Regions from separate parts of the Cytobacillus sp. FSL M8-0252 genome, predicted to be linked through region 2. Evidence: riboswitches for the same ligand, from Rfam matches in the RefSeq annotation. Region 2 holds a riboswitch; the other holds the start of a gene.

Region 1 (3,425 bases), 300 kb from region 2:
TTGATATTTTCTTCTTTAGCTAATTCAATTACTTTTTCTAAGATTTGCTCATGTGGACCTGCAGTGACACCAATGACTAATTCTTCATCGTCATATAATCCTTCTGTAGAGTTGTTGGCTTCATCACTACCACATGCAGCTAAGCCTGTTAAAGATAATAAGACTGTTCCAGTTAGTAACCATTTTTTCATGATGTTTGAACTCCTTTTTGTTCATTTTGTTTTTCTAATAATCGAAGTGCTTGTAAAACAGAATGTTCACTTATCTCGTTTTTCATAAAGTGAATAGATTCAGTTGGGCGTATCGCCTTTTTTACAATTGTCTTCATTAATTGCTCATCATTCACATCAATAGTTAGACTAGAGAGACTACTTGGCAATTGCCAGCTCTCATAAAACGGGAGAAGGTAATCAACTTCCGTCCATTTTTCTTCAATGGCCAATTGACCAAGAATCCCGTAAGCGACTAATTCCCCATGAAGAAAATCTTGGGCTGCATCCGCTACGGTTAGTCCATTATGAAACGAATGGGCACCAGCGATTCGTCCTGCTTTTTCGCCGAATCCACCGACCATACCCCCAGTCATGATAATCGTTTCAATCACACGGATAAGTGCTTTTGAGGTTTCGTTTTTGGCTACTGATTGTAGTGCGGCTTCACCATCATTAAGCAATGTATCTCGGCAAATTTTAGCTGAAAATTGCGAAATTTGTTTAGGTACAGGAAGTGTTTCTTCAGGGTAAAAACTTTCAATTAGAGCTTCAGCTTCATAAAACTTGGCTAATGTATCCCCAATTCCTGCTTTTAAATAAGTAATAGGCGCTTTAGCAATAATTTCAGGTTCAACCAATACGAGGGTTGTCGCAATAGGGAACTCTGTATAATGAGTAAAGCTGCCTTCTTCATTATAAAAAACACTTAATGGTGTCCATGCGGCACAGGTAGCTGCGATTGTTGGTATAAGAATGGATTGAACAGATGCTTCAATCGCAACTGCTTTTGTTATATCTAATGCTGTCCCACCACCAATACCTATTACGCCATTAGCACCATCATTTGTTATTATTTCTTGGATGTCATGGACCTTTTTTAAGGTAGTGTGACCATCTATATAATGAAGGTGAACGTTGTTATCTATTACTTCCTTGGGCAAGTAGGGTTGCACGGCTTGCCAAGCTTTTTTACCGGTTATTATATGGTATTTGGAAACAGAAATATCTTTAAGTAGGTCGGGGAGTTCTGTTAGAATGCCTGAACCTAATAAATAATGTCCTGGAGCCCCTTTTACGATTGTTACAGTCATTTCCTCTCCTCGTTTCTCTTTTGATGTGATGATAAAAACAAAAATGCCTCTCATCATGAGAGGCATAAATATACTAGAATAGTAGTAAACCTCTCTCATATATCAAAATACCAAAAAGTATTTTGCAGGATTTAGCACCTGTTCATATGGGTATATGAATGGTTGCCGGGCGTCGCAGGGCCAGTCCCTCAGCCGCTCTTTATAAGAGAAAATGCTTTATTAAATTATATTCATAATATTATCTATTACATGAAAAGTCAATAACATAATTGAAATTAATCATTAAACTAGTGATGGTGTTCTACTTGTGGGGTGTTTTCTTCAATCGGATGAATTGAGTTCTTCGCTTCTTGATGAATTCCCGATGCACAGATAATGGCGATGCTTAATAAGAATGTTAGATAGAAGGGCACAGGTCGATTTTTCAATGCTTCCTTTAATGAATGTTTTTTGTGCATGAGAAGCATCATGGCAAAAATACTAATTAAATAAATCAGATCCATGCTAATGATCATAAATGTAACTTCACTGGGTACCAACATAATGCCTAGCATTGCCCCCATCATACTTCCCATGAGACTTGACGCTTGAGCTTCAACGAGTCCGTTTGTTTTAAACGGTAGTCCTATAAAAATGGCAATGACAGCGCTAATGAGAATTGATAATACAGTTGCTTTAGCCATTTCTGGTAACCACACAGATATAATCAAACCGATTGTTAAGCTACTCGTCATACCAACCACCATGGGAATACATTTAGAATATTTTGTAGCTATTTCTTTCTTTTTTCTAACGGCACTAATAAAGAAAAAGAAACTGTAGCCGACAACTAGAAAAAGACTGAACAAAGCAAGCATATTCAAATTACCCTCCTTTGGATGCTCATAAAATATCTCGATGCCTCCTTTCATATATATTTTGTATCGTAGTGATTATGTCAGTGCAATGATAAGAAACTTTTTATACTGTTCATTCGTAAATGAATAAAGCAATATTTTCAAACTAAGAAAAGTGGTAGTCTTGGTTTATAAGTTTTCATTCAGAACAGTTTTATAAAAAAAGGAGTTTTTATATGGGGGAAGAAATAAAGATTAGACCGATACATATAAATGATGCAAGAGATATTCATGATATGCATAGGCAAGATTCTATTATTCAACAAACAATGGCCTTATCATCGGGGAGATTAAAAGATATTGAAGATTATATTGAAGGACTTACAAAAGAAGACGATGTATTTGTTGCAGAATGTAACGGTCATGTTCGAGGGATAGCTTCCTTAGAAGAGAGAAGTGGAAAGTTAAGATATAGCGGAATGTGTCCATCTCTATTAATGAAGAAGTACAAGGAAGAGGGATTGGCAAGACGCTTCTTGAGCGAATAGTAAAGCTTGCCGATGAAGAGTTAGGACTCATCAGATTAGAGTTAGATGTATGTGCAGATAATATAAGGGCGATTGCATTATATGAAATGTTTAACGAGGCTTTGTCTAGCTCCGGACGCCATCGGCTCGAGGTCATAAGCCAATCCGTCAAAAAGGTTAAAAAACAACCTTTCTGCCGGCTCGTCTTATGCTTGTCACCGATAAGCGGGCGCCCTGCGCTTTTCTAATTTATAGATGTCATTATTATGGGAAGAATTAAAGAGAACCTTTAAATAGAAACGATTTAATGTTAAAATTTCACTTCCTGCACGTTAATTAAATCATAACTAAAGGAGAACAGCTGCTTTGAATCACTTAATAATGGAACAACTAAAAACCTATTTTAAAGGAATCAACCCAGATGATTTAGTTATGGAGCAGATGGAATTTGAAGAAAATGTGTATGATATCCTGTTGGAAGATTGGGGAGAGTCAATTGGCTCGGTTCGTATGGATGAATTAGGTGTGGCAGAGTTTTTCATTTATACGGATGAACTAGATGAAATTCCAGGGGAAATGAGTAAGTTTGATATGATCATGCAAGCAGAGCAGTTTATAGAAAGGTTCTATGATTCGACTTTCAGGCATGGGTTATATTTGTCAGCATACATTGACTTAGGTGAATATCATATGATTTTATATAATCGCAAAGATGAGCGGTTGAATAAGGAACTCCCTCATTCTGGAATTAGTTTTACA
Region 2 (3,425 bases):
TACTCTTCTATCTTTGGCTATTCCACTTCTTGATGTACGAGCTAATCGCTTTGGCTCAATTGTACGTTTATTAAAATTTAACGATAGCCCCTTTTCCACATAAAAAAACTGTAGAAAACTCATTAAAGGAGTTTTCTACAGCCATAATTTTCTAATTTATTTTAAAGCTTCCTTACGCAATTCTTCCGCTTTATCTGTGCGCTCCCAAGGTAAATCAATATCTGTACGACCAAAATGTCCATAAGCAGCTGTTTGCTTGTAAATCGGACGGCGTAAATCAAGCATTTTGATAATACCAGCAGGACGGAGGTCAAAATTGTTTCTAACAACTTCAACTAAAACATCCTCAGATACTACTCCAGTTCCAAATGTATCAATACTGATGGATACCGGCTGAGCAACACCAATTGCATATGCTAATTGTACTTCCGCTTTGTCAGCTAGTCCAGCAGCAACGATATTCTTTGCTACATAGCGAGCTGCGTAAGCAGCTGAACGGTCAACTTTCGTTGCATCCTTACCAGAGAATGCACCACCACCGTGACGTGCATAACCGCCGTATGTGTCAACGATAATTTTTCTACCAGTTAAGCCAGCATCACCTTGAGGTCCACCAATAACGAAGCGACCTGTTGGGTTGATGAAGTATTTTGTGTTTTCATCAATTAATTCAGTAGGAACAACTGGGTTAATTACATGCTCTTTTAAATTGCGTTGAATTTGCTCTAAACTAATTTCTGGATGGTGCTGCGTAGAGATAACAATTGTATCAATACGTACAGGTTTGTTGTTTTCATCATATTCTACTGTTACTTGTGTTTTACCATCTGGGCGAAGGTAAGGTAAGATTTCCTCTTTTCTTACTTCAGCTAAACGGCGAGAAAGTTTATGAGCTAATGAAATAGGTAATGGCATAAGCTCTTTTGTTTCATTACATGCAAAGCCAAACATTAAACCTTGATCTCCAGCACCAATGGCTTCAATTTCTGCATCAGTCATCTGTCCTTCACGCGCTTCTAATGCTTGGTCTACACCCATAGCAATATCAGCTGACTGTTCATCAATAGAAGTTAATACAGCACATGTTTCAGAGTCAAAGCCATATTTTGCACGTGTATAACCAATTTCCTTAATGGTTTCACGAACGATTTTTGGAATATCTACATATGTGGATGTAGTGATTTCTCCTGCAACCAATACAAGACCTGTAGTAACAGACGTTTCCGCAGCAACCCTCGCATTTGGGTCCTGTGATAAAATAGCATCTAATATTGCATCAGATATTTGGTCACTGATCTTATCCGGATGACCTTCAGTTACTGATTCAGAAGTAAACAATCTACGTTTTGTTGACATCTGACTTCCTCCTTATTTATCGAATCAATAAGACTTTATTATAGTCTTTATTTTTGATACGGAACTCATTCCCTTATTTGAATCTTCATTATTTATGGGCCAATGTTTATCTCATACCCTTAATAACCTATGCGCTAACTTGGAATATTGAGAATAAAATGGTTGGTCTTTTTCCCATACATAAATAGTACATTCCAAAAGCCGCTCCTCGTATTCGCCAACATCATGTTAAAAAGCATGAAAAAAAACCTCTTCTCTGATTTAGTGAAAAGGTTGAAGCAAAATGATTCGCGCCTTTCACTCTTATCGTTCAAGGATAGTGAGTAATAAATCCTTGCATCAGGTTAGCACCTTTGCTCATGAAAATGTAGTTGGCAGGTTGCTGGGTTTCATAGGGCCTGTCCCTCCACCAGCTCGGGATAAGAGAGTATCCGTTCAAGGATTCATCATAACTTACACATGGAATATAGTCAAATGTTTTTCATTAACAATTCAATGTAAAAATTGTCATATCCGACTCTATAAACTTTAGTTTTGATAACGGATAATTTTAGTTAAGATCATACCGTTCTTTTTCCTTAATATATATAAAAATTACATTAAATTTGCTGATTATCCTTTTTAAATTTGCAAAAGCTATTTATAATGAATACTGCCTGTATTTGTGACAATTTCATTAATTATATAAAAATGATTTATATAGTATAGACTGAATGAATAAATGTGTTATACTATTTTTGAAGAAATAATCACAAATAGCGACTGAGATGCATATCTCTTAAATAATATTATATAAAGGAAGGTATTCATCAGATGAATTCTGTATCGATAACTGAGTTAAATGATTTACTAAAAGGCGAAAACATCCAAGTTCAATTATCTGTGCCGCAACTAGTTGAAAAAGTATTAAACAGAAACGAAGGTGTTCTTACATCTACCGGTGCAATTCGCGCGACAACAGGTAAGTATACAGGTCGTTCACCTAAAGACAAATATACTGTTGAAGAAGCAAGCTCTAAAGATAAAATTGACTGGGGAAGTGTGAACCAACCAATTTCTGAAGCAGTCTTCAATAACTTATACAACAAGGTGATTGCTTTCTTAAAAGAGAAAGAAGAAGTTTTCGTATTCAAAGGATTTGCTGGTGCGGATAAAAAACACCGTATGCCAATCCAAGTAATTAATGAATATGCTTGGCATAACCTTTTTGCACACCAATTGTTTATTCGTCCTACAGAAGAAGATTTATTAGATCACGAATCTGAATTTACAGTTATTTCAGCACCTAATTTCAAAGCAGACCCAGCAGTTGACGGTACAGCTTCAGAAACTTTTATCATCGTTTCATTCGAACGCCGTATTGTACTTATTGGTGGTACTGAGTATGCTGGTGAGATGAAAAAATCTATTTTCTCTGTTATGAACTACATGCTTCCTGAAAATGGAATTCTCCCTATGCACTGTTCAGCCAATGTTGGCCGCGAAGGTGATGTTGCTTTATTCTTTGGCCTTTCCGGAACTGGTAAAACAACATTATCAGCTGATCCCAACCGTCGTTTAATCGGTGATGATGAGCATGGCTGGTCTCCAAATGGAGTATTCAACATTGAAGGTGGCTGCTATGCGAAGTGTATCGACCTTACACGTGAAAAAGAACCACAAATTTTCGATGCCATCCGTTTTGGCGCTGTACTTGAGAATGTTGTATTAGACAAAGAAACACGCGTAGCAGATTATGCGGACAATACGCTAACGGAAAACACGCGTGCGGCTTACCAATTACAAGCAATTGACAATATTGTTGACCCGAGTATTGCAGGTCACCCGAATACTATTATCTTCTTAACAGCTGATGCTTCTGGTGTATTACCTCCAATCTCTAAATTGAATAAAGAACAAGCAATGTATCACTTCCTAAGTGGATACACTTCTAAGCTGGCTGGTACTGAGCGTGGTATTACTTCACCACAAGCGACTTTCTCCACTTGTTTTGGATCACCATTCTTACCATTACCAGCTCAACAGTATGCAGAAATGCTTGGTAAAAAAATTGACGAGCATAACGCGAA

Evidence for each region. Region 2 has a riboswitch for S-adenosylmethionine ahead of metK (methionine adenosyltransferase). Riboswitches for the same ligand answer to the same signal wherever they lie in the genome.
Region 1: it holds a riboswitch for S-adenosylmethionine, as region 2 does, so the genes downstream of both, MKX83_RS20260 (iron-containing alcohol dehydrogenase family protein) here and metK (methionine adenosyltransferase) in region 2, are expected to answer to the same signal.

What each region holds. Positions count from the first base shown of each region.
Region 1 is NZ_JBBOWZ010000001.1:3,992,233-3,995,657, reverse strand. Features, by position in the region: gene MKX83_RS20265 (MetQ/NlpA family ABC transporter substrate-binding protein) at 1-191, opposite strand, end outside; gene MKX83_RS20260 (iron-containing alcohol dehydrogenase family protein) at 188-1,303, opposite strand; SAM riboswitch class I at 1,396-1,511, opposite strand; gene MKX83_RS20255 (hypothetical protein) at 1,591-2,166, opposite strand; gene MKX83_RS20250 (hypothetical protein) at 2,376-2,687, shown strand; gene MKX83_RS24685 (GNAT family N-acetyltransferase) at 2,621-2,914, shown strand; gene MKX83_RS20245 (hypothetical protein) at 3,033-3,425, shown strand, end outside.
Region 2 is NZ_JBBOWZ010000001.1:3,696,330-3,699,754, forward strand. Features, by position in the region: gene metK (methionine adenosyltransferase) at 157-1,356, opposite strand; SAM riboswitch class I at 1,657-1,782, opposite strand; gene pckA (phosphoenolpyruvate carboxykinase (ATP)) at 2,170-3,425, shown strand, end outside.